Regions from separate parts of the Methylocystis sp. MJC1 genome, predicted to be linked through region 2. Evidence: riboswitches for the same ligand, from Rfam matches in the RefSeq annotation. Region 2 holds a riboswitch; the other holds the start of a gene.

Region 1 (14,663 bases), 1.8 Mb from region 2:
CATCCGCCCGGTCATCACGGCGCATCCGACCGAAGCCAAGCGCGTTTCGATCCTCGAAAAATACCGCCGCATCTATCTGCTGATGCGCGAATTGGAATCCACGCGTTGGACCGACCGCGAGCGCGAAGCTTTGGTGAAGTCGATCTACGACCTCATCGAGCTTTTGTGGCTTACCGGCGAATTGCATCTGGAAAAGCCCACGGTCGAGCATGAAGTGCTCTGGGGACAGCATTTCTTCCAGGAAAGCATCTTCGATCTCGCGCCGGAGCTTCTCTCCTCCTTCGAGCGCGCGCTGAAGCGCCACTATCCGCAAGAGAAGTTCGAGGTCACGCCCTTCTTCCAGTTCGGCTCCTGGATCGGCGGCGACCGCGACGGCAATCCATTCGTCACCAATGAGGTGACGCGCCAGACGATGCGGCTGAACGCGACGGCGAGCCTCAATTATTATCGCAACCGCGTCGTCGATCTCGTGCGCATGCTGTCGATCAGCGAGCGCGCCGCCGTGATTCCGCCCGCCTTCAAGGAAGAGCTGTCGCGCCGCCTCAAGGAGCTGCCGGACGGCGCATCCATCGCGCAGCGCAACTTCAACGAGCCCTATCGCCAGTTCGTCACGACGATCCTGCGCAAGATCGACAACACGCTTGCGGCGACGAATGACGAGCCGACGACGGGTCCGCGCTATACCAGCGCAGACAAGCTCATCGGCGATCTGCTGCTGCTCGAATCCGTGCTGATCGACGCCAAGAGCGAGGCGCTCGCGACCGACCTCGTGCGCCCGCTGCGCCGCGCTGTGGAAATCTTCCGCTTCAGCACGGTGCGCCTCGACATTCGCCAGAACACCACGCGCACCACCGCGGCGCTGCAGGAGTTGTGGCGCATCAAGACCGAGGGCGAGACGCCGCCGGAAGCGACGTCCGACGAATGGCGCGCGTGGCTAATGAAGGAGCTCGAAGCGCCGCGCGCAGCGCCAATCCCGCGTGACACGCTGACTGCTGATACGCGCGACATCATCGAGATGTTCGAGGTCGTCGCCGATATGCGCGCGCGGCTCGATCGTGAGGCCTTCGGCAGCTTCATCCTGTCGATGACCTCCTCCGCCAATGACGTCCTGGGCATCTATCTGCTGGCGAAAGAGGCGGGCCTCTTCGCCGACGCCGCGGGCGTCGACCATCTCACTCTACCGATCGTGCCGCTCTTCGAGACGATCACCGATCTGCAGGACGCGCCGGCGATCATGCGCGATCTGCTGCAGATTCCGCTCATCCGCCGCTGCACCCGGGCGCAGGGCGATCTGCAGGAAGTCATGATCGGCTATTCCGACTCCAACAAGGACGGCGGCTTCCTGTCGTCGAACTGGGAGCTGTTCAAGGCGCAGGCGCGGCTCACGGAAGTGGGGCAGGAGATGGACATCGCCATCGCCTTCTTCCATGGCCGGGGCGGCTCCGTCTCGCGCGGCGGCGCGCCGACCGGCCACGCCATCGCGGCGCAGCCGGCGGGCTCGATCCGCGGCCGTTTCCGCGTCACCGAGCAGGGCGAAGTCGTCTCCTTCAAATACGCCAATCGCGGCACGGCCGCCTATCAGATGGAGCTGCTCGCATCCTCCGTCTTCCAGCATGCGTTGAAATCCGAGCGCGAGGACGCGCTGGTGCCGCGCAAGGATTTCGACGAGGCGCTCGAGGAAATTTCCTTCGCGTCCTTCGCCGTCTATGAGCGGCTCGTCTCCGACCCGGATATCGTCACTTATTTCCAGGCTGCGAGCCCGCTCGAAGAGATCTCGCTGCTCAACATCGGCTCGCGTCCGGCGCGCCGCTTCGGCGCCAAGAGCCTCGCCGACTTGCGCGCGATCCCCTGGGTCTTCGCCTGGGCGCAGAACCGCCATTCGATCACCGGCTGGTATGGCGTGGGCTCCGGCCTCAAGGCCTATCTCGATACGCATGGCGATCGCGGCCTCGAATTGCTGCGCTGGATGTTCGAGGATTCGCGGCTCTTCCGTCTCATTCTCGATGAGGTCGAGAAGACGTTGGCGCTCGTCGATCTCTCGATCGCCAGGGCCTACGCCAGTCTCGTCGCCGACGAAGCCGTCCGCGAGAAGATCTTCAAGATGATCGAGGACGAATATGCGCTCACCCGCGAGATGGTGCTGCGCGTGACTGGCGATCGCGATCTCACCGACCGCTTCAAGGAATATGCCGCGCGGCTAGAGCACCGGCTGCCGGTCATCAACGAAGTCAATCGCGAACAGGTCGAATTGCTGCGCCGTTTCCGTTCGGCGCAAGACGAGAACGAGAAGGAGGCTGTGAAAGCGCCTCTGCTCATCTCCATCAGTTGCATCGCCGCCGGCCTCGGGGCCACTGGCTAAATGCATCCTGACGCGCTTCCAGCAGGCGCATCTTTGGGACCAATGAAGAAAGGAAAGTCGTTATGAGCTTTACCCTGATCGAGCAGGCCACGCCGCGCCTGCACCGCTCCGAACTCGCCGTGCCGGGCTCCGCGCCGGGCATGTTCGAGAAGGCCGCCCAGTCGAAGGCCGACCAGATCTTCCTCGACCTGGAAGACGCCGTCGCGCCGGACGACAAGGAGCAGGCGCGCAAGAACATCATCCAGGGCCTCAACGACATCGATTGGGGCAAGAAGGTGATGACGCTGCGCATCAACGGCCTCGACACGCAGTATTGCTATCGCGACGTCGTCGACGTTCTCGAGAACTGCCCGCGTCTCGACGTCGTGCTGATCCCGAAGGTCGGCGTGCCGGCCGACGTCTACGCGATCGACATGATGATCACGCAGATCGAGCAGTACAAGAAGCGCACCAAGCGCATCGGCATCGAAATCCTGATCGAGACCGCGCTCGGCATGGCCAATGTCGAAGCCATCGCCCAGTCCTCCAAGCGCCTTGAGGCCATGTCCTTCGGCGTCGCCGATTACGCCGCCTCGACCCGCGCCCGCACCACCGTCATCGGCGGCGTGAACCCGGACTACGGCGTTCTCACCGACAAGGACGAGAAGGGCAACCGCGACTACTACTGGATGGATCAGTGGCACGCCGCCCAGACACGCATGATGGTCGCCTGCCGCGCCTATGGCCTGCGCCCGATCGACGGCCCGTTCGGCGACTTCAACGATCCGGAAGGCTATAAGGCCGCCGCCAAGCGCGCCGCCGTTCTCGGCTACGAAGGCAAGTGGGCGATCCACCCCTCGCAGATCGAGCTGGCCAACGAGGTCTTCACGCCGTCGGAAGCGGAAGTGAATAAGGCCCGCCGCATCCTCGATGCGATGGCCCAGGCCGCCAAAGAAGGCAAGGGCGCCGTGTCGCTCGACGGCCGCCTCATCGACATCGCCTCGATCCGCATGGCCGAGGCGCTCATCGAGAAGGCCAACGCCATGGGGGCGTAATGAACTCACCCTCTCCCCGCTTTTGCGGGGAGAGGGATTCTCCCTTCTCCCGCTTGCGGGAGAAGGCGTGACGGATGAGGGCCCTCACCCGACCCCTGCTGAGGCAGGGGCCACCCTCTCCCGCAAGCGGGAGAGGGAAGTCAGCTTCATCTAGATTGCCGATCGTGAGCGTCCCCTCTCCCGCTTGCGGGGGAGGGACAGGGAGGGGGCGCCCCAAAGCCCCGCATCTTTCTGGAAAACCGCTAATGTCCGACGACCACCGCCAGCTTCTCCGCGCCATGTTCGACGCCGCCGTCGGCGCCGCGCATCCGTCCCTTTGCCTGCCCAAGCACCTCGAAAAGGTCGCGCCGCCCAAGGGCCGCACGATCGTCATCGGCGCCGGCAAGGCGGCCGCCTCCATGGCGGCGGCGGTCGAGGCGCATTGGAAGGGCGGGCCGCTCGAAGGCCTGGTCGTCACCCGCTACGAGCACGGCGCCGAAACCAAGCAGATCGAGGTGATCGAAGCCTCGCACCCGGTCCCGGACGCCGCGGGCCGCGAGGCCGCCAAGCGCATTCTGCAAAAGGTGCAGGGCCTCACCGAGGACGATCTCGTGCTGGCGCTCATCTCCGGCGGCGGCTCGGCGCTGATGGCGCTGCCGGCCGAGGGTGTGACGCTCGAAGAAAAGCAGACCGTCAACAAGGCGCTTTTGAAGAGCGGCGCCAATATCTCCGAAATGAATTGCGTGCGTAAGCACCTCTCGGCGATCAAGGGCGGCCGTCTTGCGCGCGCCGCCGCGCCCGCGCGCGTCGTGGCGGTGATGATTTCCGACGTGCCGAACGATGATCTCTCCGTCATCGCCTCCGGCCCCACCGTGCCCGATCCCTCGACGCGCGAGGACGCGCTCGCGGTCATCGCCAAATATAAGATCGACGCGCCGGCCGCCGTGCTGAAGCATCTCGCGAGCCCTGATTGCGAAACGCCCAAGCCCGGCGACGCCATCTTCAACCGCGTCGAGAACATCCTCATCGCGACGCCGCAAGGCTCGCTCGACGCCGCTGCGGCGGTCGCCAAGGCCGCGGGCTTTACGCCTTGCATCCTCGGCGATCTCGAAGGCGAGTCGCGCGACGTGGCGCTGGTTCACGCTGGCGTCGCCAAGCAGATCGCGCTCCACAATCAGCCGTTCCAGCCGCCCGTCGCCATCATCTCCGGCGGCGAGACGACCGTCACCGTGCGCGGCAACGGCAAGGGCGGCCGCGACGCGGAGTTCCTGCTGGGCCTGATGCTGGCGTTGGAAGGCTTCGGCGGCATCTCCGCCATCGCCTGCGACACCGATGGCATCGATGGCGTCGAGACCAACGCCGGCGCCATCATGACGCCCGACAGCTTCGCGCGCGCGCAGGCCAAGGGCGTCGATCTCAAGGCGCTCTTCGCCAACAACGACGCCTTCACGGCCTTCGAGGCGCTCGGTGATCTCGTGGTGACGGGGCCGACGCGCACCAACGTCAACGACTTCCGCGTGATCCTGGTGCCGAAGCAGGGCTGACGACACGCGCGGCGCAAGCCTCTTTGGGAAGCTGCGCCGCGCAATATAAAAACACTACAAGCGTCGCCGTTTCCAAACGAGCCAGTTTGGAAACGGCTGCGCGTCGGCTTGTGCCGCCTCGCATCAGGGCTCCGAATCCAGGTTAACAAACCCTACGCAGCCGCGTCATGCCCGCGCTTGTCGCGGGCATCCACGCCAGGACATTGCGACGCGCGGGTGCGTTATTCCGCTCATGTTCTCAGCTTTCCGCGTCGGCGCGGCGTGGATGGCCGCGACAAGCGCGGCCATGACGCCAGTGCACGTCTACTCGTTAACCCGAATTCGGAGCTCTGCGTCCCAAGTCAACCAGCTTGACACAGCCTCACGGGCCCTATTCATTCAAGATAACGGTTCCTTTCGGATCAAAAGGGAATGCGGTGCGGGCTCTTCGGCCCAATGCCGCAGCTGCCCCCGCAACTGTAAGCGGTGAGCTTGAAGCCAGACAGCCACTGGGCGCAAGCTCGGGAAGGCGGCCTCACGTGACGACCCGCGAGCCAGGAGACCTGCCGTTGTTCGTGGTCACGCGCGAAAGCGCCGGGCGGGGTGCACCGGGGCGGTCATCGGCTTCTGTCGTAAGGCGACGAGGTTGCGGCCATTCGCAGTGACGGTCCACGTCCGCTGCGAGTCAGCCCATGTTTTTGCGCCGCCGTTTTGGCCTGCTTCTCTCTATCACTGTTGCTCTCCCGAACGCCGCTTCCGCCCAGCAAGCGTTACCAACCATCAGCATTAGCGCGCGGCCGGCGGCGCGCGTAGCGACGCCCGCTCGCCCACGACAGCCTCTACCCTCGTCGCCGGTCATCGCCGCCGCCACGCGGCCCGCGCCCTCAGCGAGCGATCTTGCGGGACCCACGCCGCCGCCGATCACGGCGGCAAGCGAGAAGTTCTTCACCGGCAAGGACGTCAATTCCATCCCTTTCGCGCGCCCTGGCGAGGCTCTGGAGATCGTGCCCGGCCTCGTCGTCACGCAGCACTCAGGGGACGGCAAAGCCAACCAATATTTCCTGCGCGGTTTCAACCTCGACCACGGCACGGATCTCGCGCTCTATCTCGACAGCATGCCGCTGAACATGCGCACCCATGGGCACGCCCAGGGCTACGCGGATTCAAATTTTCTGATCCCCGAGCTGCTCGGCTATGTGCTTGCCCGCAAGGGCCCCTATGATGCACAGGACGGCGACTTCTCCTCGGCCGGCTCGGTCTATCTCCAATACAAGGACAAGATCGAGGCGGGCTTTTATCAGCTCACCGGCGGCAATTTCGGTTATGGGCGCGCGCTCGCCGTCGCGCCTTACAAGGATTTTGCCGGCGGCTCCGCCTATGGCGCGGTCGAGTCGCAATATTACAACGGACCCTGGGAGCGCGGCGACAATCTGCGAAAGTTCAACAGCGTGTTTCGCTGGTCGCGCGGCGCGCAGGAGGACGGCGCGTCCGTCACCTTCATGGGCTACGCCAATAAGTGGTATGCGACCAACCAGATTCCGGAACGCGCGGTCTATGCCGGTCTTATCCCGCTGTGGGGAACGCTGAACCCCACTGACGGCGGCGACACGACGCGCTTTTCGCTTTCCGCGCGCTGGAGCCAGACGGAAGGCAATCACGCGAGCCGCGTCGAGGCCTATGTCGTCCGCTCGACGCTCGATCTCTACAACGACTTCACGTACTTTCTCGCGAACCCGTCCCTCGGCGATCAATTCCGTCAGTTCGACCGGCGCTGGATCGCGGGCGTCAATGCCCAGCACAATATCAAATGGGACAGTTTCGGGCTGCCGGTCGAGACGCGCTTCGGCTTGCAGGGCCGCTATGACGATATTCGCCTCGGCTTGCAGGACTCGTTTAGGCGTACGCCCTATGACACGATCCGCAACGATGCGGTCGGCGAGGGCAGTATCAGCCTCTGGACGGATACGAGCGTACGTTGGACGCCTTGGTTGAAGACGGTCGCGGGCGGGCGTTTCGATTATTTCAACGCCAATGTCGCTTCGCTGCAATCGCTCTGGGGCGCGCCGGTCGTGGCGACCAGCGCCGGCCTGCCCGCCTTCCTGTGGACAGGCCCGTGGAACAGCGGCTCGAAGGACGCCGCGCTCTTCAGCCCCAAAGCGTCGATCATTCTCGGCCCCTTTGCGAAGACGGAGCTCTTCGCTAATTACGGCGAGGGCTTCCACTCGACCGACGCGCGCGGCGCGGCGCAGAGGTTCGACACGTCTACTTTATCGGATCAAGACACATTCATGCGCGTCGCGCCCATTCCGCTGCTGGTGAAGTCGCGCGGCGCCGAGATCGGCGCGCGCACGAAATTCATCGAGGGGCTCGAGTCGAGCGTCAGCTTTTTCTGGCTCAATCTCGACTCGGAAAATCAATTCGAGGGTGACAGCGGCACGACGACTTACGGCCGCCCGAGCCGCCGTTACGGCGTCGAGATCGCCAACCATTACCGTCCCATGTCCTGGATCAATTTCGACGGCGACGTCGCGCTTGTGCACGCGCGTTATCGCGGCTTCGACACCGCGCAGACGCTCGCCTACGCGGATCTGTTGACGCCGGACGCTATGCCTTACGGAACCTTCCTCGGCAACGCGCCCGGGAATTTCCTGCAAAACGCCGTCGCCGTGACGGCGATGGGCGGGCTGGAGCTGGGTGAGGCGACGGGCTGGTTCGGGGCGATCAAATATCGCTACATCGGCTCCCGTCCGCTGACCGAGGACGGCTATCGGAAATCGCCGGCGACGGGTACGGTCAATGCGAGGCTCGGCTATCGCTGGTCCGACGGCTGGCGGTTGCAACTCGACGCCTTCAACATCTTCAACTCGCGCTCCGACCAGATCACCTATGGCTATGGCTCGCTGTTGCCGACCGACGCCCTTTACAGCCAGTGTCGCGTCAATATCGCCCCCACGCAGGTCTGTGCGAGCGGCGTGATGGATCGCCACTTCAAGCCCGTAGAGTCGCCCGCCGTGCGCGTGACTTTCTCGGGGCCGTTGAACTTCGACACGTCGGTGACAATGCTGCCGGATGTAGCGGAGCCTCTCCGAGCGTTTTCGAACTAACGCGGGGCCACCGACAGCTTCGCCCGCGCGCGGGCAAAGGGCGTTGACGTCGAGCGCGTGGGGGGGCTCCGCTGGGGAGCCGCCCCAGGGCGCCGAATTCGGGTTAACGAGCAGACGTGTACCGGCGTCATGGCCGCGCTTGTCGCCGCCATCCACGCCGCCCGACCCGGAAAACTGAGAACATGAACGGAACAAGGCCGCTTCTTCTCCCCGCGTGTCGTAATGTCCTGACGTGGATGCCCGCGACAAGCGCGGGCATAACGCGGCTTCGTAGGGTTTGTTAACCTGGATTCCGAGCCCTGGGAGCCGCCCGCGCGCCATAGACCGTCAAATGATTTTTTGCTATCGTTCGATGTGTGCCTCTGATGGGCCAACGGTCCGCGTAAAGGGCTCAGCCCAATCAATATGCCAAGTGCATAGAACCTGACTTCCTGCCCGATCGACGCGGACACCGGGCAATGATGGAAGGAAGGTTTCATGGCTCCTCAAATCACTGCGCGCGCCTCACGGGCCTTGCCAGAACGTCCCAATCTCGAGCACCTACGAAAGGAAGCGAAGCAGCGGCTGAAGCTACTTCGCCACTCCGATCCATTGGCCGCCCTTGCCGTAGCTCAACGGGAGGTTGCTCGCGATTATGGTTTTTCCAGTTGGCGGCGCTTGGTGGCGCTATTCCGTCCGACCGCCGGGTTTGCTTCGGATGCTCTCGACTGGCGGGATCATTGGGCGCGGCAAGCCCGGATACTGGAAGCCCGGGATCGCGGCGATTGGCGCGCGATGGAGAAGGCCTACCGAGAGCTGATCGCTAATGCCCGGCCAACCCAGCGCAATTCACTGGAGGCGGATTTCGCCTTTTCCCTTGTGCAATATTCTAAGAAGCCGGAAGAGGCCCGTCGCATATTTGATCGACTGATGCGCAAGCCGACGCCGGAGACCATGGCTTACTGCGCGCGGTTTGCTCACATGATCGGCGAAACCGATATATGGACCAATGGGAAGCCATGCTTCGCCGCGCCATAGCGCTTGGCGACAATGCCGTGGCGTTCAATCACTATGCCAATTTCCTTTGGAGAAAGCGCAACAATCGCTCTGAGGCGGAGCGCTGGTTTCGCAAGGCAGCCGAAATGGACACAGGGTCTCCTGGGTTAGATGCTGCAATGCGTGGAATCTACGCGACGTTCCTCTGGGAAGGGGGCGACCCGGTCACAGCCGAAACTTGGTTTCACTTGGCGTTCCTCAAATCACGGATGGATTTGCAAGCGATATCGGCTTTCGCGGCAATGCTGACAGCCATTGGCCGCGTCGACGCGGGACTGGCTTTGGTGACGGAGCTCTTGAGCCATCCGCGTTTGCAGGAGTCGCCAAAGCGTATCGCTTGCGGGTTCGAACTGCTCGGCTGGTTCTTGCGCTACGCCCACGGCGATGAGGGCATGCGCAGACACGCATTGACCGAAATCCGTGCGCGCCTCGCCGGCTGCCAACCATTAGGACGATTTCTTGACCTTAGTCGCAACGCTAAAGCCGCCGCAGCCGCCGGGCACCCAGCCACCGATCTCGTTGCGGCTTTAGTAAAAGCGATGCAATCCGATGCCGGCAGAGCCACAGAGGCGCTTGCCGAAGTCGAGCGCTGCCCGGCATGGCGGGACTAAGACAGGCAGTCGGCGCTCTAACCAACTGAGCTACTCCCCGCGCGGCGCGTGCCCCTTTGGGAGCTGCGCCGCGCGTTGTGGTTCCGCGCCACCCGCCGACTTTTTCCCGCGTCGCTCGAAGATCAGCGGCGTCGCTGAGCGTCAGGCGTGAGCCTCGTTGAGCTGTTCATTATCCAATCCACGCGTTCCGGCCACCAGGACTCACGGAGCGCCTTTCAGGATTTCGTCGGCGGTCTTTTTCTGCTCCTTGCTCAAGCTCGCATAGAGTGGTTGCAGCGCCGCGTCCAGCACGCGCAAGGCCTCAAGCTGTTCGCTCAACTGGTCTTCCTTGATCTTGATCGACTCTGGCAGGCTGGCGGCCATCATCGAGCGACTCTGCTCCTGCGCCACTTTGCAGCTCTGGTGCTGCTTTTCCTTGTTTCCCCGGAAAACATTGGCGAAGACGTTCCACTGAGACTCCTGCGCGGCCGTGATTTTGAGCTCGGTCTTTATGTAGGCGAGTTGACCGTCGACGCGCTCATAGGCGCGGCACATCATGCCGTGCCTCGCCGTCGTCGCGCCCCCTTGCCCGATAGCGCCGGCGTCCTGCGCGCTGACGGGGCTCAAAAGGCTCAGCAGCGCCGCCAACGCGATTGCAAGCTTGCTCGATTTCATGACGCTTCCTCGTATGGACCGGACGTTGCGCCGGCCGGATGAAAGGGGCAATTTCTTCGCCGCGCCGAGATCCCTCGGAGGCTCACCAGAGCGGCACGCCGTAAGATACAGCGGTCAGGGGCGCATCGTCGTAGGCGGCGGATGCATAGCCGTAGTCATAGACAGGGGCGGCCCCATAGGCGTAAGGCGGCGCATAGGCGGCCGGAACGCCGTAGCCGTAAAGAGGATAGGGAGCCCCGTAAAACGGGCTTGCATAAAGCGGGTAGGAGAAGGCGAAGGGCGAGTATCCATAGAAGGCGCTCGTCAGCCCGAGGCCGAGCGCAAGCCCAGCCAAACCCAATCCCCAGTTGTAACCGCCCCAGCCGCAGCAACCATAGCCGCCCCATCCGTAGAGCGGATATCCGACCCCATAGAGGGGGGCGGCATAGTAGGGAAAGGCCATGGGTGGATAAGCATAATAGGCGCTCGCCAATCCGAGCCCAAAGGCAAGTCCGGCCGCGCCCAGCCCCCAACCGTAACCTGGCCAGCCATAGCCGCCCCCGCCATAGCCGGGCCAGCCGTAACCTCCCCAGCCTCCGCCGTAACCTCCCCAGCCGGCGCTTCGAATTAACCCGCCCGCCAGGCCCCGCATTCCATTGTAGCCGAGGGGCGGGCCGAAACCGCGCGGACCGGCAAAGCCCTGATGGCCGCCGAAGCCGCGTGGGCTCGCAAAGCCATGCCCGCCGCCGAAACCGCGCGGACCGCTGAAGCCGGGGATTCCGCCAAAGCCATGCCCGCCGCCGAGACCATGGCCGCCGCCGAAGCCGGGTAGTCCGCCGAAGCCATGCCCACCGCCGAAACCGTGCCCACCCCCGAAGCCGGGTAGGCCGCCAAAGCCATGCCCACCCCCGAAGCCGTGGCCGCCGCCAAAGCCATGTCCGCCGCCTCCGAAGCCTCCGAAACCGCCGCCTCCACCGCCACCCCCAAAACCGCCATGCCCGCCGCCAAAAGCGGGAACCAATGTTGCGTCCAGCGCCAGCGAAAGAGCGACGAGTGCGACAAAGAGCGGCTTGAACAGCTTGAGCATGCGCCTTTACCTCCGCTTGCGAGCGGGCTTTTAATGAATCCGCGAAACGTCGCGGCGGCGCGCCGAAAGCGCTCCAACGGGGTTGTTTTGTGAGAGCAATGAGCCTTTTCCGCGGCGTTATTGGCGCGGGATATTTCTCGACGACATCTCTATTGCTGTCGCTACTTGCGAAAACCCAGAGAAGAGCGCGAATCTGCGGGCGGCTCGGCTGCTTAGTTTGGTTTGAAAAAACTGGCAGGCGTAACGAGGATCGTCTGCGACGAGCCCGGGAAAATCGGCAAATGGCGATTCCTTTGGCGCGCCCTTGGGTCGCGTCGTGTAACCTACTTGGCGCCGGGTGCGTTTTCCGCTCGCGTATCACGTGAGTATGAGAAATCGCGCACAGTATAAAAACGCAGGAACATTCTTATCCCAAAAGCATGTCGGCTTTTGCAGAATGTGTTCTGAGGTCTGTCTGGTGAGTTAATGGCGAGAGAGACGGGGCTCGAACCCGCGACCTCCGGCGTGACAGGCCGAATATTTAATCGAGTTTTCAAAGCGATAGGTTTCGGAACTGCTCAGGAATAGCCGTTTAAAATCAGTGACGGCCAAGGGCAGATTCGGAATGAATAATTCCCCGCGGAGCGGTCGCCGCGCCAGTAGAGGGTAGGGCGCCCTTGAGCGAGATAACGACGCCGAGAGTATCGGGCCCGATCAGCACGAGGGCTCTGAAACCTCCCCTTTGCGCACCTCGGTGCGGAAAAGCCCTGATCTTCCCTCTGGAGCGCGAATGGCCTACCCTCCCGCAAATGCCGCCCTCAGCCCGTTACATCGGCCCCGCCATGGACCTTGCGAACATGCGCAGCCTGGGTGTGTGCGCCGTTAACGTGCAATGTGCCTGCGGTCGCCGAGAGAGCGTCGATGTGTCGGGGCTGCCCGGCTCGGTTGAAGTGCCGTCACTCAAGCGGCGCCTGAGATGCACGGTCTGCGGCGGGAGACCAAGCGACGTGCGGCCGGATTGGGCGCAGCACAGGGCGAGCGGGATGGGGCGGTGAGGCCAAGCTTGGTGGCGGCCCGTAAGGGCTGCGCTTGGGCGTTATGAGAGCGGAGAGAAACCGCCGCCCTCATCCGAAATGGCCGGTTATATATTTTTTGGTGCACTCTTTTTTCGGCCTGGTGAAAATCTCGTCCGTCTCGCCGAATTCGACGAGTTCGCCCAAATACATGAAGGCGGCATAGTCGGAGACGCGCACGGCTTGCCCCATATTATGCGTGACGATGGCGATCGTGTAGACCCTCGACAATTCGTCGATCAGATTTTCAATTTTTGCAGTGGCGATCGGGTCGAGCGCTGAACATGGCTCGTCGAACAAAATAACCTCGGGCCGAGCGGCAATCGTGCGGGCAATACACAGCCTTTGTTGTTGCCCGCCTGACAGGCTCTGGCCGCTGGAGCGAAGTTGGTCCTTCACCTCGTCCCACAGAGCGGCCGCCCGTAATGCCTCCTCGACCCTTTGGTCGACTTCCCTTCGCTTGAGCCGCTCGAAAACCTTGATGCCGAAGGCGATATTGTCGCGGATCGACATTGGGAAAGGCTCCGGCTTTTGAAACACCATGCCGATTCTGGCCCGGAGCACCGCGAGGTTGGTTTCCTGGTGCAAAATATTCTCGCCATCGAGAAGGACTTCACCTTCCGCCCGCTGGTCCGGATAAAGCTCGTAAATGCGGTTGAAGACCCGCAAGAGCGTCGACTTTCCGCAACCGGAAGGGCCGATGAAGGCCGTCACCTTGTTCTCATAGAGCGGCACGGAAATCGACTTCAGCGCATGCACGTTTCCATAAAAGAAATTCAGTGAGCGCGCGGAGATCTTGGGCCGAGGCGGGGTCGCGGGAACGGGAGTAGCACTGCTCATCGAACCATGCCTAAGCAGAAGCGCGACACTTAACGATAGGTTCAAGATTTATTATGTGTTTTCAAACAGTTCGCATTTAAAAATGACAACCAGATGACGCAGTAAGCCGAGTGACGCAGAGGCCGCGAAACTCATGACACGCCTCGCACACGCTGGAGGATGAATCGATTAATGCTCTCGCCCCGGTCCCTGGCGGCTTACTCTCGTGAAAGGTCGGGCGATGAGGAACTCCCGCTTTAGTTTCGCCGCCTAGCTGGCTGCTCTTTGTGATTGTATTTTTAGCAGTGCTGTCCCTTGAATGAGCTGTTCCAAATTCGCAGATGACCGTTCGGTGACTCTCTGGAGAGGAGGACTCCATGGCGCTGTTCGAAGATCTGCTGGAAGAAGCATTGGGACCTGTAGCGATCGGCATCGGAGCGCTTCTTGTGGTTCCGGCTGTGTTTCCCTCCGTTGGCCGCGCGCTGCGGCCGGTAGCCAAGGGAGCAATCAAAGCCGGCATCTCGATCTATGAAAGCACCGTTGCGACGTTCTCAGAGGCGACAGGAGATCTGATCGCCGAGGCGCGCTCGGAGCTTGAAAGCGAGTCCCGTCATGTCGCGGGCCCGAAGGGCGCAGCTGCCCACGCCTCTTAAAGGCTTGTTCCGAGGGTGCTGGTTCGCGCCCTCGGCGCTTTGCTGCGTTGCAGGCGCGGCGCGAGCGCCGTCCCCTGCTGGATGTCTCTCAAAGCACCGGCAGTCCCGATTAAACTTTTTCCGCTTGCCGATCTTCGCGAAGTAGAAGCCCAATCTCGTAGATGCGCCCTATCACCTTATTGTCAGCGCCCGGGCGAGTAACGGCAAAGAAGGCGGCGCGTCTTATGGCCTTCAGCGCCGCGTCAGGAATTTCTTCCTAACGCACTCAATCAGCTTCGATCCGCTGAACCCTTCAAGGGCGCATTCGGCGAGACCAGCCGCAATTAACTTTTCCTGAGCGTCGAACATGTGAGCTAAACCGTGGCAGTTATCTTATTGTTTTCAAGTATTTGGAGGGGAATGACGCTAGACAACGCGACAAGGTGTCGCTGGTTGCTTGCCGCATTGGGCCGGGGAGCGCAGGGCGCTAGGGCAATTCCAGAAGGTTTATCTACGGCTTTCGCGCCTCGACCACTTAGGAACATTTGCGAACATATTTCTCCCTCACCTATGGGCATGGTGAGCCAGTCAAAAAGTATAAACAAACAGGTGCTTGGATTTTTCTTGGTAGGCTGGAGGAAGACGAAATATACATGCAATTCAATACCATATAAAAAAGTGAGGGAAAACTAGACCTAGGGAGACGCTTATCTTTTCGCTTTCGCTCCCTCACCTTTTTCCAGAGTCAAATCTCGGGGAGAAAGCCCGATGAGCGGATGATCCGGAGCCCAAAAG
Region 2 (14,663 bases):
CTTGGGCGTTTCCTCCCTTGACTTGGGCCGCTGGCTTTCCGGCGGCCCCTTTTTTTCCGGGTTGGACATCCACTCAGCTGATGACGTGAAAAAAGGTCCCCGAGACCGAGCCCGCGCGTAGCCCGGCGGGCGATTGCGCGGAGGAATAGGGATCGCGCGCCAGCGCGAAAGCGTCGCCATGTTCTCGCGTGACCGTAGCGTAGTGGAATTCATGGCCGCGCAGAACGCGTCCTTTCGGCCCGAGGCAGTGATCCTCCGCCGCAAGAGTTGCGATCCTGTATCCAAGATGGAGCTTGCGGCTGGCGAAGCTCGTCTCGAGTTCGAGCAGTCCCGCCATCCGATGGGCGCGCCCGTCGGCGTCGGTGAGAACCCGCCCCAGAACCATATAGCCGCCGCACTCGCCGTGGATCGGCTTGGTTTGGGCGAAACGGCGCAGGCCAGAGAGAAAGTTTTCCGCCTGTGCGAGCGCTCCGGCATGGAGCTCCGGATAGCCGCCGGGAAGCCAACAGAGGTCGGCGTCATTTGGCGGCGGCGCGTCGGCGAGGGGGGAGAAAAAGACAAGCTCCGCGCCCTGTGCGCGCCAGCTCTGCGCGTGATGGGGATAGAAAAAGGAAAAGGCGGCATCGCGCGCGACGGCGATTCGCTGCGCCGGCGGCTTTGGCGCGGCGGATGCGTCAAACACGGCCGGCGCGCTTGCCGCGGCTTTGACGATCGCAGCGACGTCGACATGGGCTTCGACAAAATCCGCGAGAGCGTTTAGCCGCGCATCCAGCCCTTCCGTTTCTCCCGCTTGCACGAGCCCCAGATGCCGCTCCGGCAGCTTGACGGCGTCGTTGCGGGGCAGGGCGCCGAAAAGCGCAAGCCCAAGCGCCGCTACGCTCTCCGCCACCAGACGGCGATGCCTGTCGCTCCCAAGCCGATTGGCGACGACGCCGGCGATTTTCACACGCGGGTCGTGAGAGGCGAGGCCGCGTATGACCGCGCCCGCCGTCTGCGCCTGGCCGGAAGCGTCATGCGCCAGCAGCACCGGCCAGCCGAGCAGCGCGGCGATATCCGCGCTTGCGCCCGTGCCCGCGGCGCCTTCGGGCGCGCCGTCGAAAAGGCCCATCGCCCCTTCGGCGATGATGATGTCGGCTTCCGCGCCCGCTTTTGCGGCAAGCGCCGCGATCAAGCCGGGCTCCATCGCCCAGGAATCGAGATTGATCCCTTCGTGCCCCGTCGCGGCGGCGTGAAAGGCCGGGTCGATATAGTCCGGTCCACATTTCACGGCGGTCACGCGCATCCCGCGCCGCGTCAGCGCCCGCATCAGGCCGAGCGCGAGCGTTGTCTTGCCCGAGCCCGAGCGCGCCGCCGCGATCAATATGCCTGGCGCGCTCATACGCCGCCTCGCGGCCGGAAGCGGCGATCGTAGCCGGCGTCGTAAAGGGCGCTTTCTCTAAACTCTTCGGCCGCGAGCGCGGGGCCCACGAGGATCAGCGCCGTGCGCTCGATCGGCGCCTCGGCGACGCGGGCTTCTATATCCGCGAGCGCGCCTTTGATGATCGTCTCGTCGGGCCAGGACGCGCGATAGACCAGCGCGACGGGGCAGTCGGCCCCATAGAAGGGCGTGAGCTCCTCGACGACGCGGCCGAGAACGTGAATGGAGAGATGAATTGCGAGCGTGGCGCCGGACTGCGCGAAGGTGGCGAGCTTTTCACGCTCCGGCATGGCCGAGGCGCGCCCGGACGTGCGGGTGAGCACGACAGACTGCGCCACTTCCGGGAGCGTCAGCTCGCGCCCGAGCGCGCTTGCCGCAGCCGCGAAGGCGGGTACGCCCGGCGTCATCGTATAGGGGATGCCGAGCGCGCGCAGGCGGCGCGTCTGCTCGCCGACGGCGCTCCAGATGGAGAGATCGCCGGAGTGCAATCGCGCGACATCGCGCCCGGCGTCATGTGCGGCCTTCATTTCCGCAATGATGTCGTCGAGCGAGAGGGGCGCCGTGTCGACGATGCGCGCGCCCGCCGGACAATGGGCGAGCACGCCGGCCGGCACGAGCGAGCCGGCATAGAGACAGACAGGGCAGCGCGCGATGAGATCGCGGCCGCGCAGCGTGAGAAGATCGGCGGCGCCGGGGCCGGCGCCAATGAAATGCACGGTCATTCTCTTTCCTCGGCGCTGATGGCGAGCGCGCAGGCGACGTAAGGCGTGGCGACGCGCGGCCCCAAGAGGCGGCTTCCGGGGCCTGCTCCGACGAGCGCGGCGGCTTCGGCGACGCTGCCCACGCCGAACATCGCTTGCACGCGCGCCGAATGGGTGGGCGCCGCGCCCTTGCGCGCTTTCAAAGCGTCGAGCGGTAGAAAAACAAGCGCGACGCCGAGCGCCTTGGCCGCTTCGTGCAGGCTGGGCTCATCCGCTTTGCTTTCCAGTGTGCAGAGCGTGATGTCGGACAGCGGCGCGCCATGCTGGGCGGCGACGGCGCGCACGAGATCGATGACAGCCTCGGCGGCGACGCCGCGGCGGGCGCCAATGCCAGCAGCATATTTCATGGTTTCACCGCGCGCCATTGCAGCACCGCCATGGCGGGATCGAGCGCATGGAAGCGGCCGACCGGCCGGGCGCGAGAAATCTGCACATGTGTGAGGTCGCCGCCTTTGGCGTCGAACGCCTGCGTGAGCAATGCCTGTGTCTCCAATGTCACGCCGTTGACGACGATCCTGCCTTGTGAGGGAAGCGCGCGCCAGGCGGCCTCCACCGTTGCCTCATTGGCGCCGCCGCCGATGAAAACGGCGTCGGGCGTGCGAAGGTCTTGCAAGGCCTGCGGGGCGGCGCCTTTCACGATTTCCAAATCCGGAACGCCCAAAGCGATTGCATTGCGCGCGATGCGGGCGGCGCGCGTTTCGTCGCGCTCCAACGCAATGGCGCGGTTCGATGGATCGCTCAGCATCCACTCGATGGAAATCGAGCCCGAGCCGGCGCCGATATCCCATAGCGTCTCGCCCTTGCGTGGCGCCAGTGCAGAGAGCGTCACGGCGCGGATCTCACGTTTTGTGAGCTGGCCGTCGTTTTCGAACCAATCGTCCGGGAGGCCGGGCGCGCGCGGAACGATGCGCGCGGCGGGGTCTGCGACGACATTGATCGCGACAGTGTTGAGCGCCGCGATGTCTTGCAGATTGAATGTGTCTGCACGCGTCTCGCGAATGCGTTCCTTCTGGTTGCCCAGGCGTTCGAGCACGAAGAGTCGCGAAGCGCCCATGCCGAGCTTTGTCAGATGATCAGCGAGACGCCTCGGCGTCGTTTCATCCCATGACAGCGCAATGATGCGCGCGCGCGGCTGGAGATTGGGCGTGATGCGCTCGAAGGCGCGGCCATGCAGCGAGACCAGCGCACAATCTTGCTGGCTCCAATTGAGCCGCGCGGCGGCGAGAGAGAAGGCCGAAGGCGAGGGGATGCAGAGGATTTCGTCGCGCGAAACGTGACGCGAGATGAGATCGCCGACGCCATAGAAGAATGGATCGCCGGAAGCGAGCACGACGACCGGCGCGCCGCGCTGCGCCAATATAAGCGGCATGGCGTCCGTGAGCGGCGAGGGCCATTGCAGGCGCTCGGCCTTGCTTTCACCGACGAGCGACAAGTGGCGCGCGCCGCCGACAATAAGCGTCGCTTGCTTGATCAGCGTGCGTGCGGCCGGCGCCAGCGCCTCGACGCCATCTTCACCAATGCCGATGATGGAGAGCCATTTCTCCATTCACTCGGCCTTTCGCGACGTATAGACCCAGTCGCGCGCGCCGTCGCGCGCGATGCGCTTTGTGCCGCTCGCGCCGATGACGACGAGCGTCGACATGTCGATCAGCGACGTATCCGCTTCGTCGAGGCGCGTGAGAATGATCTCTTCCTTTTCGCGGCCTACCGACTTCGCAAAGCTCACCAATGTCTCGCCGGGAAGGAAGCGGCGCAGCAGCGCAAAGGCGTCTATGATACGCGTCGGCCGCGCGCGCGAAGCCGGGTTGTAAAGCGCGATGACGAAATCGCCGCGCGCCGCATGTTCCAGCCGCTTCTCGATCACGCTCCAAGGCTTGAGATTGTCGGAAAGCGAGATGGCGCAGAAATCATGGCCGAGCGGCGCGCCGAGACGCGCGGCGGCCGCCTGCATCGCTGAGACGCCCGGCAGCACGCGAATATCGAGATTGCGCCATTCCTTCGGACCGTGATCGACAGCCTCGAACACCGCCGCCGCCATGGCGAAGACGCCTGGATCGCCGCCCGAGACGACTGCGACGACGTGCCCTTGCGCGGTTCGCGCGAGCGCCTCGCGGGCGCGGTCGATCTCGACGCGATTGTCGCTTGCGAGCCGCGTCTGTCCCGGCCGCTCGGGCACGCGGGCGACATAGGGATCGTAGCCGATAATGTCTTGCGCCTGCGCGAGCGCTTCTTGCGCTTCCAGCGTCAGCCATTTCTCATCGGCCGGCCCGAGGCCGACGATATAGAGAAGCCCGCTCATGGTCGGCGGCCCTGGCCGGGCACGAGCGCCATGGCGAAATAGGGCGCATCGTCGTCGCGCTTTTCTGCGAAGGGCATGATCTTCTCGCCTGCCATGGTTCCCCGCTCGACGTAAATGGCGTGCGAGATAACGCCTGCGCGCGTCATGGCGCGGCGCAATTTTGGGAAGTTGCCGCCGAGCTTCATGACCACGGCGGCGTCTGTCGCAGCAAGACGCTCAACAAGCGCGTCTTCATCGAGCGTCGCGGGCATGACGGTGAGAATGTCGTCGCCCCATGTCATGGGTTGGCGGGCTGCGGCGAAACAGCCGGACATGCCGGAAACGCCTGCGCAGATCTCGACGCGAAAACGCTGCTGAAGGCGCGTGAACAGATGCATGAAGGAGCCGTAAAGCAGCGGATCGCCTTCGCAGAGCAAAGCGACGTCGTGGCCCTGTTCGAGCACTGTGGCGAGGCGCGCCGCGCTTTCTTCGTAGAAACCTGCAAGTGCCGCCACATATTCGGGCGCGTCGAAAGCGATCTCCGTCGTCACCGGATAGAGAAGCGGCAGCTCTTCGCAGCCTTTCGGGAAATAACGCTCCGCGATCGTGCGCGCATGACTCACGCGGCCGCGCTTGGCGAAATAGGCGATGGTTTTGGCTTCGCCGATGAGGCGCGCGGCTTTCACCGTCACAAGCTCGGGATCGCCGGGACCAAGCCCGATGCCGACGAGCGCGCCAAGCTTTGCGGCGCTTTGTTGCGATGTTGCGGGAAGCGCGTTCATTCGGCGTCGCTCGCCAGCGCATTGATGGCGGCGGCGGCCATGGCGCTGCCGCCCTTGCGGCCCTTCACGATCGCGAAAGGAATGCGCCCATCGGCCGCGAGCGCTTCTTTCGATTCAGCCGCGCCGACAAAGCCAACCGGCATGCCGATGATCGCCGCGGGGCGCGCAACGCCTTCGTCGAGCATTTCGAGCAGGCGGAAGAGCGACGTCGGCGCATTGCCGATCGCGACGACGGCGCCATCGAGCCGGTTGCGCCAAAGCTCCATGGCCGCGGCGCTGCGGGTTGTGCCGAGTTCCGCGGCAAGCGCCACTACATTGGGTTCCGCGAGGGTGCACACCACGGGATTATTCGCCGGCAAGCGCGCGCGCGTGACGCCATGCGCGACCATATTGGCGTCGCAGAGAATGGGCGCGCCCTTGCGCAGCGCGGCTTTGGCGTCCGACACAAAGCTTGGCGAGAAGTCGATGTCGTCGGCGAGCTCCACCATGCCGCAGGCGTGGATCATGCGCACGGCGACCTTTTCCTGCTCCGCCGTGAAGCGCGCGAGATTGGCCTCCGCCCGGATGATCGCAAAGGAGCGCTTGTAGATCGCCGCGCCGTCGCGGATGTAACTCAATGCGTCTGACATAGATGTTCCCTTGCGCGCGCGGCGAGCGCGCTTTCGACGGCGTCGATGTCGAGCCCCTTCGATTGTGGCGCGTCGCTCGCGCCGCCTTGGTCGACGAGATCGAAGCGGCCGTCATCGGCGATAAGCGTCACCGGCGCGCCGCCCGGCCGCGCGCAGCCTTTGGCGCAGCCGGAGATATGAAGGCCGACGCCGTCCTTGCCTGCTAGCTTTTGCGCCAGCGGCGCGAGCCGCGCAAGAGCGCCGCGCGTATCGCCGCGCGCCTGCGGGCATTCCGGCGCGCCGGGGCAGGCGACGACGGCGAGGCGCGGGTCTTCATGGGAGACGATAAGATCGAGCGCGCGGGCGGCGGCGACGATGCTTCGCGCCGCATCGCCCGAAACGGCGAGAATGAGAATGGCGCGCCAGGGCGTGAGGCGCAATTCGCCATCCGCTTGCGACGCGGCGAGCGCCGCAAGCTCTTCAAGCTCGCTTGCGCGCCAACGGCCCGACGGCGCGGCGACGCCGGCGAAACAGGCGCCGCCCGCTTCTTGCGCGCCGAGGAAGGGACGTGGCGCAGCGTCACGGCGCGGCAAAAGCGCAGCGACAAGCCCCGCTTCGCTGAACAGGCGAGCAGCCCCAAGCGCTTTGACGAGCCGCCCCATACGGCGGAGCTCGAAGGCGCCGTTGCGGAGCGCCACAAAGGCGCGCGCGAGCTTGAGCGCAGTGACGACGGCTTCTGTTTGACCTACGATAACTGCGAGGTCGTCGGCTCCCGCTACGCTTATCGCAACGCTGTTCAGTTGCGCCGCGGAGAGACGAATATCCGCTTCGACGTTCGACAACGGCAGCGTCCCGCCGTCTATCGCGAAAAGAAATTTGGCGGGGAGGGCGCGCAGCGCCTCATCTGGCTGGATGGCGTCGGCGAGTTCGTGCGCCATTGCATTGGCGTCGTCAGAGAGCGGCGCAGCGATAATATTGGTGACGCGCTCGGCCGCGGCGTCGCGCGGAAGTAGGCGAGCGGCGTCGAGTCTGCGCAGCGCCTCGGGCAAGGTCGCCGCGCTGACGCCTCTGATTTGCAGTTGCGCGCGCTGCGAGAGATCCACAAGGCCATTGCCGCAATCGGCGGAAATCACTGCAATGGCTGCGAGCTGTGTAGCATCTATCCGCGCGCCGACGATCTTCGCGCGGATGAGCAGGCCATCATTGCTCGCCATGGGGGCGTAAGCCCCTGGGCACCAGCCCTTGATTTCAGGCGTCGGCTGCATGGGCCCCTCCGACATTCGTTAGGATGTCGCGCACGCTGTTCCGGCCGGTGCGCCACAGTTGGCGCGAGAGCGCGTCGTTGAAGACATGCGCGATCGCCTCCAGGGCGCGCGGATTCTCGCGCGCGAGAAAGTCGCGCACTTTGTCGTCGCCGAGCGTCGCTGAAAAGGCCAGGTCGAATTGCGCGTCGCTGACGAGCCCGCTCGTCGCCGCGAAGGCGTAGAGATTATCGACGCCTTCCGCGATCTCGGCGCCGCCACGATGGCCATGGCGCATCTGGCCTTCGAGCCAGCGCGGATTGGCGAGGCGCATACGTAGCACGCGGGCGATCTCGTCTTGCAACGGCCGCGCGGTCAGGCGCTCCGGCCGCGTTGCGTCGAGATGCACGAGAGCGGCGTCGCCTCCGAGCATTTTATTGGCCGCCGCGAAGCCGCCTTCGAAATCGGCGAAGGCGGGGCCCGTCAGCACGTCCACCTCCGCCATGTCCTGCGCATGAACATGGGCGTCGGCGCCGGCGACTTGCGCGCTGAACGCGTCATATGCCGGCGCGCTGTCGCCTGTGCGGTCGAGCGCATGGCCGCCCGCTGCAAGATAAGCGCGGGCGAGATCGTCCTGCGACGTCCAATCGCCGCGCAAAATCTTCTCGCTGACGCCGAGCCCGTAGTTGCCATGCGCTGCGCCGAAGATGCGCGTGAGGTCTCGCGCTTCTGTGAGCGGATTGAAACCGGCGTCTTCGTCGAGCACCGCCACGGCGCGCACGGCGTCGTCGAAGAGGGCGATGAGGCCGGGGAACATGTCGCGAAACAGGCCCGAGACATGCAGCGTGACGTCGACGCGCGAAAAATCGAGCTTCGCTTGCGGCAAGATCTCGAAGCCGATGACGCGCGCGCTTTGCTGATCCCATGTCGGTCGGACGCCGAGAAGCGCGAGCGCCTGGGCGAAATCCTCGCCGCCGGTGCGGATCGTCGCACTGCCCCAGAGATCGAGCATGATGCGGCGCGGGAAGTCGCCATGCGTTTGCGCATGGCGCGTCATCACTTCATGCGCTGCGCGCCGGCCGATGTCGAAAGCCGTTTGCGTCGGCGCGTGGCGCGGATCGATGCAGAAAAGGTTGCGGCCTGTGGGGATGACGTCGGCGCGGCCGCGCGACGGCGCGCCGGCGGGGCCGGGCTCGACGAAGCGGCCCGAAAGCGCGTCGAGGAGCGCTTTGCGTTCGCTTAGCCCACAAGCGTTGCGCGTTGCGTCTTCGTCGGCGCGGCCGAAGACATGCAGCCCGTCGCCGATGCGCATTTCCTTCAAATCGCACATCCAGGCGTCGAGTCGCGCCAGCGTTTCGGTGATGTCGGTCTCGCGCGTCACGCCGCATTCCTGCGCGAGCCCGCTGCGTTCGGCTTCATCGAGTATGGCGCCGGCGATGAGGCGCGCGCGACGTGGATCGAGCGACGCTGCGGCCGCATATTCGTCGAGCAGCGTCTCGATCGTCGCAGCGGCGTCGAAGAGCTCGGCCTCGACGAGCGGCGGCGTGAGATGGCCGATGGTCACGGCGCTCGTGCGGCGCTTGGCCTGCGCGGCTTCGCCGGGATCGTTGACGATGAAAGGATAGATGAGTGGGGTAGGGCCCAGCACGGCTTCGGGCGTGCACTCCTGCGAGAGCATCACCGATTTGCCCGGCAGCCATTCGAGCGTGCCATGGGCGCCGAGATGCATCAGCGCATCGATTTTTCGAATGTGGCGCAGCCAGAGATAGAAGGCGACATAGGCGTGGCGCGGCGGCCGCTGCATGTCGTGATAGGTTTCGTAGCGCTCGGCGCGCGCGCCGCGATCGGGCTGCAGGGCGATGACGAGATTGCCGCTGATGAGGCAGGAGAAGCGGAAGGCGTTGCCTGTAACGGCGGGGTCGTCTTGTGGCGCGCCCCACGCGTCGTTGAGAGTCGCAATGAAGCTTGCAGGAAGCGTTTCGAGCAAACGCGAATAGTCGGAGAGCGAAACAGTGATCGTCGGTGCGCCTTCTTCGAGCGCGCGAATGATCGACCGCGATCCCTCCTTCTCCCGCTCGCGGGAGAAGGTGGCCTTTGCGTCAGCAAAGGTCGGATGAGGGCGGCCCTCACCCGACCCCTGCTTACGCAGGGGCCACCCTCTCCCGCAGGCGGGAGAGGGGATTTCCGCGGCGTTCGTGGCGTTGCTCTGGATTGCTTCGCCTTCGGCTCGCAATGACGAAGGATCGTTTAGCGCGTAGCCGGCGTCATGCAGTGTTGCAATAATCTCCACGACGCTCGCTTCGGCGTCCAGGCCAATTGCATAGCCGCTGCGCCCGCGCCTTGCCGGGTAATCGGAGAGAATGAGCGCTAAGCTTTTTTCGGCGTTCGATTTGCGGCGCAGGCGCGCCCAATTCGCTGCGAGTTCTGCGACGAAAGCGATGCGCGACGGCTCCGGCGCATGGCGGGGCTCGTCCAACTCTGCGGCGCCGCGCGGCGCGGTTTCCTTGAAGGAGATGGCCCGTGTGAAGATGCGGCCGTCGACTTCCGGCAGCACGACATTCATCGCGAGGTCGGCGGCGTTGGCGCCGCGCGCGGAGGCTTCCCATGCGTCGCGCGTGCAGGTGGCAAGCGCGACTTGCAGGACGGGCGCGTCGGCGCCGTCGAGCACGCAGCCGGCGTCGCGGCGCGCGGAGAAGGCGGTTGCGTTGAGAATGACGTCGGGCGCGAATGAGTCGAGCGCTTGCGCCACGAAGGCTTCGCTTTCATGCTCCTTCAGACTCGCGACATAGATGGCGTCGACCGCGAAGCCGTGTTCATTGAGCGCGTCGGCGAGCGCGACAATGGGCGCAACGTCGTCGGCGAGATAGAGCGAGCGATAGAAGACGATCGTCGCGCGCGGGGCGCTGACTTCGGCAGCGCGACAGGCTTGGGCGAAACGGCCGGCATTGGCGACCGACATGCTGTCGCGCCAATCGGCGGGGCGTCCGGCGAGTGTCGACGCATAGGCCAGAAACGAGCGGAAATTGTCGGGGCCGCCGTTCTGGAAGTAACGCCAGATTCGGTTCAGTGCCTCAGCGTCGAGCGTCGATGCTTGCGAGAGCCGCAAATCCTCGACCGTGTCGCCCGGCACGATCGCGAGCGCAATATTGTGCGTGCGGGCCAGAGCCTCGAGCTGCTCGACGCCGTAAGCCCAATAATCCTTGCCGCCCAGAAGCCGCACGACGATGAGCTTGGCGTGGCGCGCGACCGTGTCGAGATAGAGGTCGACGGAGTAGGGGTGTTTCAATTGTGCGAGCGACGCACAGCGCAGGCTTGCAAGGTGCTCGTCGCGCGCGTGCAGCCGCGCCAGCAGGCGCAGCTCCGAGTCGGAAAAAGACAGGAAGACTATGTCGGCCGGAGTCTGGCCGAGATCCGTCGCCGCCCCGGCGTCGTCGAGACTATGGAGATCGCGCGGCAGGAGATGCATGGCGCCTCACGGCTGCGCGAGCATCGCGGCGATCGACTCGCGATCGAGTCCCTTTTCGCCGATGACGACGAGACGGCTCGCGCGTTCTTCGCCGGCTTTCCAAGGGCGGTCGAAATGATGCTGAACGCGGGCGCCGACGCCTTGCACGAGAAGACGCATCGGCTTGCCCGCGACCTCGACGAAGCCCTTCACGCGCAGCACGTCATGCATGCGGGCGGCTTCAACGAGTTTCGTAACAAGAGTGGCGGGATCGGAGATCGCGGGAATGCTGACGACAAAACTGTCGAAATCGTCGTGATCGTGTTCGGTCTCGGCGTCGTGATGCGAGGGGCGGTTCGCGAGATCGTCCTCCGCCGCCGCGGCGAGGCCGAGCAGCACGAGCGGATCGACGCGGCCTTCGCGCGCCCGCACGACTTTCACGCTTTCGCGCGCGCCTTGCGTGAGTTGCGCGACGACAGCCGCCTCTTCAGCGTCGTCGAGCAGGTCGGTCTTGTTCAGAATGACGAGGTCGGCGCAGGCGAGCTGATCCTCGAAGACTTCTTCGAGCGGATTGTCGTGGTCGATCGTCTTGGTCTCGGCGCGCTCTTGCGCGATGGCGTCGAGATCGTCGGCGAAACGGCCTTCCGCAACCGCCTTGCCGTCGATGACGGCGATCACGCCGTCGACCGTGAGCTTCGAGCGGATCGCGGGCCAGTCGAAAGCTTTCACCAAAGGCTTCGGCAGCGCGAGGCCGGAGGTCTCGATGATGATATGATCAGGCCGCTTTTCATGCGCGAGCAGCGCTTCGATCGCCGGCACGAAATCGTCGGCGACGGTGCAGCACAGGCACCCGTTCGCGAGTTCGACGATATTCTCCTCCGGGCAGTTCTCGACGCCGCAGGCGCGCAAAATGTCGCCGTCGACGCCGACGTCGCCGAATTCGTTGATGACAAGCGCCAGCCGGCGGTCGCGGGCGTTCTCCAGCACATGGCGGATGAGCGTCGTTTTGCCGGCGCCCAGAAAGCCGGTGACGATGGTCGCGGGGATTTTGGCGGCGCTCATGCGGCCTCCGTTTCGTCGCGCGAGATGAGACGCCAGGCTAGCCCCCCCAGCGCGCCGGCGAGCACCCAGCTCGCCGCCTGCACGGTAAGCGACGCCGCCGCGAAGCGCGCGGCAAGCTCCGCGGGGACGGTGCTTTCAGGCGTGGCGGCCGTCGGCCAGAAGAAATGCGGCGCGACGATCAGCGCGGCGCCGAAGACCTTGGCGGCGGGCGCGTCGAGGCGCAGCAGAGCGAAAAGCCCGGCACCCGTCGAGGCGGCGGTGGCGAGCCACCAGATCTGGCGGCCTGCGAGGGCGGTTTCGGCGGCGCCCGGCAATTGCGGCGCGAGGCCGAGGCTCGTCGCCAATCCGGTGGCGGCGAAGGCGCAGGCGCCCCAGAGCGCGGCGCGGCGTGGGCCGATGGACTCTCCCGAAAACAGCATGCCGGCGAGTAGGATCAGCGCATAGCCGGCGGAGACGGCGATGGTCGCGAGACTTGTCGCCACCGTGCGGCGTAGGCCCTCGAAGGCCGGGCCCGCGGCTTCGGCCGCGTCATGGGCGTGCTGAGCTGCCTCATAAACCTCGGCGGCGAGGATGAGCGGGGTAGTCGTGACGTGTTGCAGACCCGCGACCGCAAGGCCCGCAACAAGGCCAGCGACGAGGCCGGCCGCCAACAGGCGCGCGATCACGGGTCGCGTGAAGGGCGGTCAGTGGCAGGGGAAGGAGAGCGCGTGGCGCGAATCATGCGCCGCGTCGTGCACGGTCTCGGAGTTGGCGAAGCCCGCGCCATAGACGAGGCCGAGGCCGATGATGAAAGCGACGAAAGCAGCCTTCAGCGTCTCCGCGCGGGAGACGGAAATCGAACGAATGGCGGCGGTGTTGGTCGTCATCAGGGTCTCCCTGCCGCCCCACCGGCGGCGCATTATTCAGACAAGCGACGGCAGGTCTCCTGGCTTCCGGGTTCCATCCGCGCCGCCTTCCCAAGCTTTTGGCTCAGTGGCCGAAGGCGCGGCCTTCCCGGTTACAGTTGCGGGGGCAGCCGCGGTTTTGGGGACTCCCGCACCGCGTTCCCTTTTCGCCTTCTTGCGAAGGACCGTCGCACTCAGTCATATGCGCGCGTCACGTTTACGTCAAACGCCAAGGAGCGCGTTTTGAAAGAAGAGCAGGAAAAGGACGCGGCGCGCCGCCATCGCGAGAAGATGGAAAAGCGCAAGGCCGTGCAGGACGCCGAGGTCGTCGGCAAGACGATCGCGCAAAAGGGCCTGCTGATGGTCCACACCGGGCCGGGCAAGGGCAAGTCCACGGCGGCCTTCGGTCTGGCGCTGCGCGCGCTCGGCCATGGCTGGAAGGTTGGCGTCGTGCAATTCGGCAAAGGCGCCTGGCGGACGGGCGAGCGTGAGATGCTGGAGAAGCTAGGGGAGGTCTCGTGGCATACGTTGGGCGAGGGCTTCACCTGGGAGACGCAGGACCGCGCCCGTGACGAGGCGGCGGCGCGGCGCGCCTGGGAGACGGCCTGCGCGCTGATGGACGATCCCGAGATTCGCCTGCTGGTGCTCGACGAGCTGAATATTTCGCTGCGTTACGATCACCTGCCGTTAGAAGAGGTGATCGAGAGATTGGCGGCGCGGCGGGAGGGTCTCCATATCGTCGTGACAGGTCGCAACGCCAAGCCGGAGATGATCGCCGCCGCCGATCTCGTGACGGAGATGACCCTGGTGAAGCACCATTTCGCGGCGGGCGTGAAGGCGCAGGAAGGCATCGAGTTTTGAAAAGCTCAGCCGTGGCGGCGCAGCATTCGGCCTACCGCCACGCCTCGCGCATTGAAAAGGAATTGCGGCGCTGAGACGAGGGCGCGCCAGAGCGCGGAAGCTGATTTAGCCACGGGCGTCAGCAATATGCTCGCCGACGAATGTTGGTTGACGCCTTTTTCGTCTACGCCATAGGTCAGGCGCGGGTTTTTCTCCGTGGGGATCTCCAGCGTTCCGAACATCCAGTCCCATACGGCCAGAACACTGCCAAGGTTACGGTTGAAATGCCTCGGGTCGGTCGAGTGATGGATTTGGTGATGGGCGGGACTCAAGATGAGGCGTCCCCAAACACCCGGAAACGGAATCCAGAACTGCGAGTGCTGGAGATGTCCGATCGTCCAAAGAAAGCAGAGGAAGAGGATGTTTTTCCCGTCGACGGAAAACATCTCCGTCTGCCGGTTGAACAGCCAATGCAACGCGCCCGACGCGCCGCCGATGAAGGTCGCGAGCATATATCCGAAGATGACGTTATCGATCGGATGATTTCTGAAGTTCGTCAGAGGCGTCAGAACGTCGGCCGTGTGATGGAGCTTATGAAGCTCCCACAAAAAAGCGACCCGATGCTTGAGATAGTGGTCGACGAAATAGCCAATCTCATAGGCCAGGAACAAGACGACGGTTGTGATCGCCTTGATCTGCAAATCGCTAAGTCCTGTGTCTCCCGCTGGGCCGAACGCCTTGCCGAGAAGGGAATGGACGCCCATCGCAATAGTATTCGAGGAAACGACGAGGCCGCCGATGACCGCCGGCATGAAGATGACGCTCAGGACGAAGAGTTTGATGTCCGCATGAACAGAGTCGCGCGCCGCAAAATTCTTGGAAAAAACAGCGCGCGCGGTTGCCCGCAGATTGGCGCGCCCCCGGCGCCTCAAGCGCCGATAGGCCAATGCGGCGAACCCCAGAGCGAAGGACGACGCCAGCGAATAGACCGAAAAAATCGAGCCTGCCGAAAACAGTTCCGACGAAACTTGCCTTATGGAGAAGCGGATCGCGCTGTTCAGGTCCATTGCAGCTGTCTGGTCGGTAGAGTTCTTTTGCGCGAAGCGTATTCGCAAGGCGCTATGTTGCCAAGGCGTTTTCCCAACGGAGTCATCAGGCTAGCTTTCGCAGATAGCTGCGCAGCTGGACTTTCCGCATGGCTGGCCCGGCTTCGACCAAAACGACGCCAAGCAGGATGAGAACGCAGCCCAGGATAGCCGGGCCCGTCAGGCGTTCGGCGAGCAGCGCCGCGCCCGACAGGGCGGCGAAGACGCTCTCGAGCGACATGATGAGAGCGGCTTCCGCC

Evidence for each region. Region 2 has a riboswitch for cobalamin ahead of OGR47_RS12795 (CbtB domain-containing protein). Riboswitches for the same ligand answer to the same signal wherever they lie in the genome.
Region 1: another riboswitch for cobalamin. It lies ahead of OGR47_RS02530 (TonB-dependent receptor); the one in region 2 lies ahead of OGR47_RS12795 (CbtB domain-containing protein).

Annotation. Positions count from the first base shown of each region.
Region 1 covers NZ_CP107558.1:511,474-526,136, forward strand. The annotation lists gene OGR47_RS02515 (phosphoenolpyruvate carboxylase) at 1-2,359, shown strand, start outside; gene OGR47_RS02520 (HpcH/HpaI aldolase/citrate lyase family protein) at 2,422-3,393, shown strand; gene OGR47_RS02525 (glycerate kinase type-2 family protein) at 3,639-4,916, shown strand; cobalamin riboswitch at 5,287-5,481, shown strand; gene OGR47_RS02530 (TonB-dependent receptor) at 5,588-7,999, shown strand; gene OGR47_RS02535 (hypothetical protein) at 8,477-9,016, shown strand; gene OGR47_RS02540 (hypothetical protein) at 8,980-9,645, shown strand; gene OGR47_RS02545 (Spy/CpxP family protein refolding chaperone) at 9,847-10,299, opposite strand; gene OGR47_RS02550 (hypothetical protein) at 10,382-11,365, opposite strand; gene pstB (phosphate ABC transporter ATP-binding protein PstB) at 12,469-13,257, opposite strand; gene OGR47_RS02560 (DUF5132 domain-containing protein) at 13,614-13,889, shown strand.
Region 2 covers NZ_CP107558.1:2,634,343-2,649,005, reverse strand. The annotation lists gene OGR47_RS12850 (cobyrinate a,c-diamide synthase) at 74-1,378, opposite strand; gene cobM (precorrin-4 C(11)-methyltransferase) at 1,375-2,139, opposite strand; gene OGR47_RS12840 (cobalamin biosynthesis protein) at 2,136-2,525, opposite strand; gene cbiE (precorrin-6y C5,15-methyltransferase (decarboxylating) subunit CbiE) at 2,522-3,724, opposite strand; gene cobJ (precorrin-3B C(17)-methyltransferase) at 3,725-4,477, opposite strand; gene OGR47_RS12825 (precorrin-2 C(20)-methyltransferase) at 4,474-5,238, opposite strand; gene OGR47_RS12820 (precorrin-8X methylmutase) at 5,235-5,867, opposite strand; gene cobG (precorrin-3B synthase) at 5,852-7,111, opposite strand; gene cobN (cobaltochelatase subunit CobN) at 7,095-10,553, opposite strand; gene cobW (cobalamin biosynthesis protein CobW) at 10,560-11,594, opposite strand; gene OGR47_RS12800 (CbtA family protein) at 11,591-12,259, opposite strand; gene OGR47_RS12795 (CbtB domain-containing protein) at 12,278-12,460, opposite strand; cobalamin riboswitch at 12,492-12,683, opposite strand; gene cobO (cob(I)yrinic acid a,c-diamide adenosyltransferase) at 12,770-13,339, shown strand; gene OGR47_RS12785 (sterol desaturase family protein) at 13,345-14,385, opposite strand; gene OGR47_RS12780 (DMT family transporter) at 14,471-14,663, opposite strand, start outside.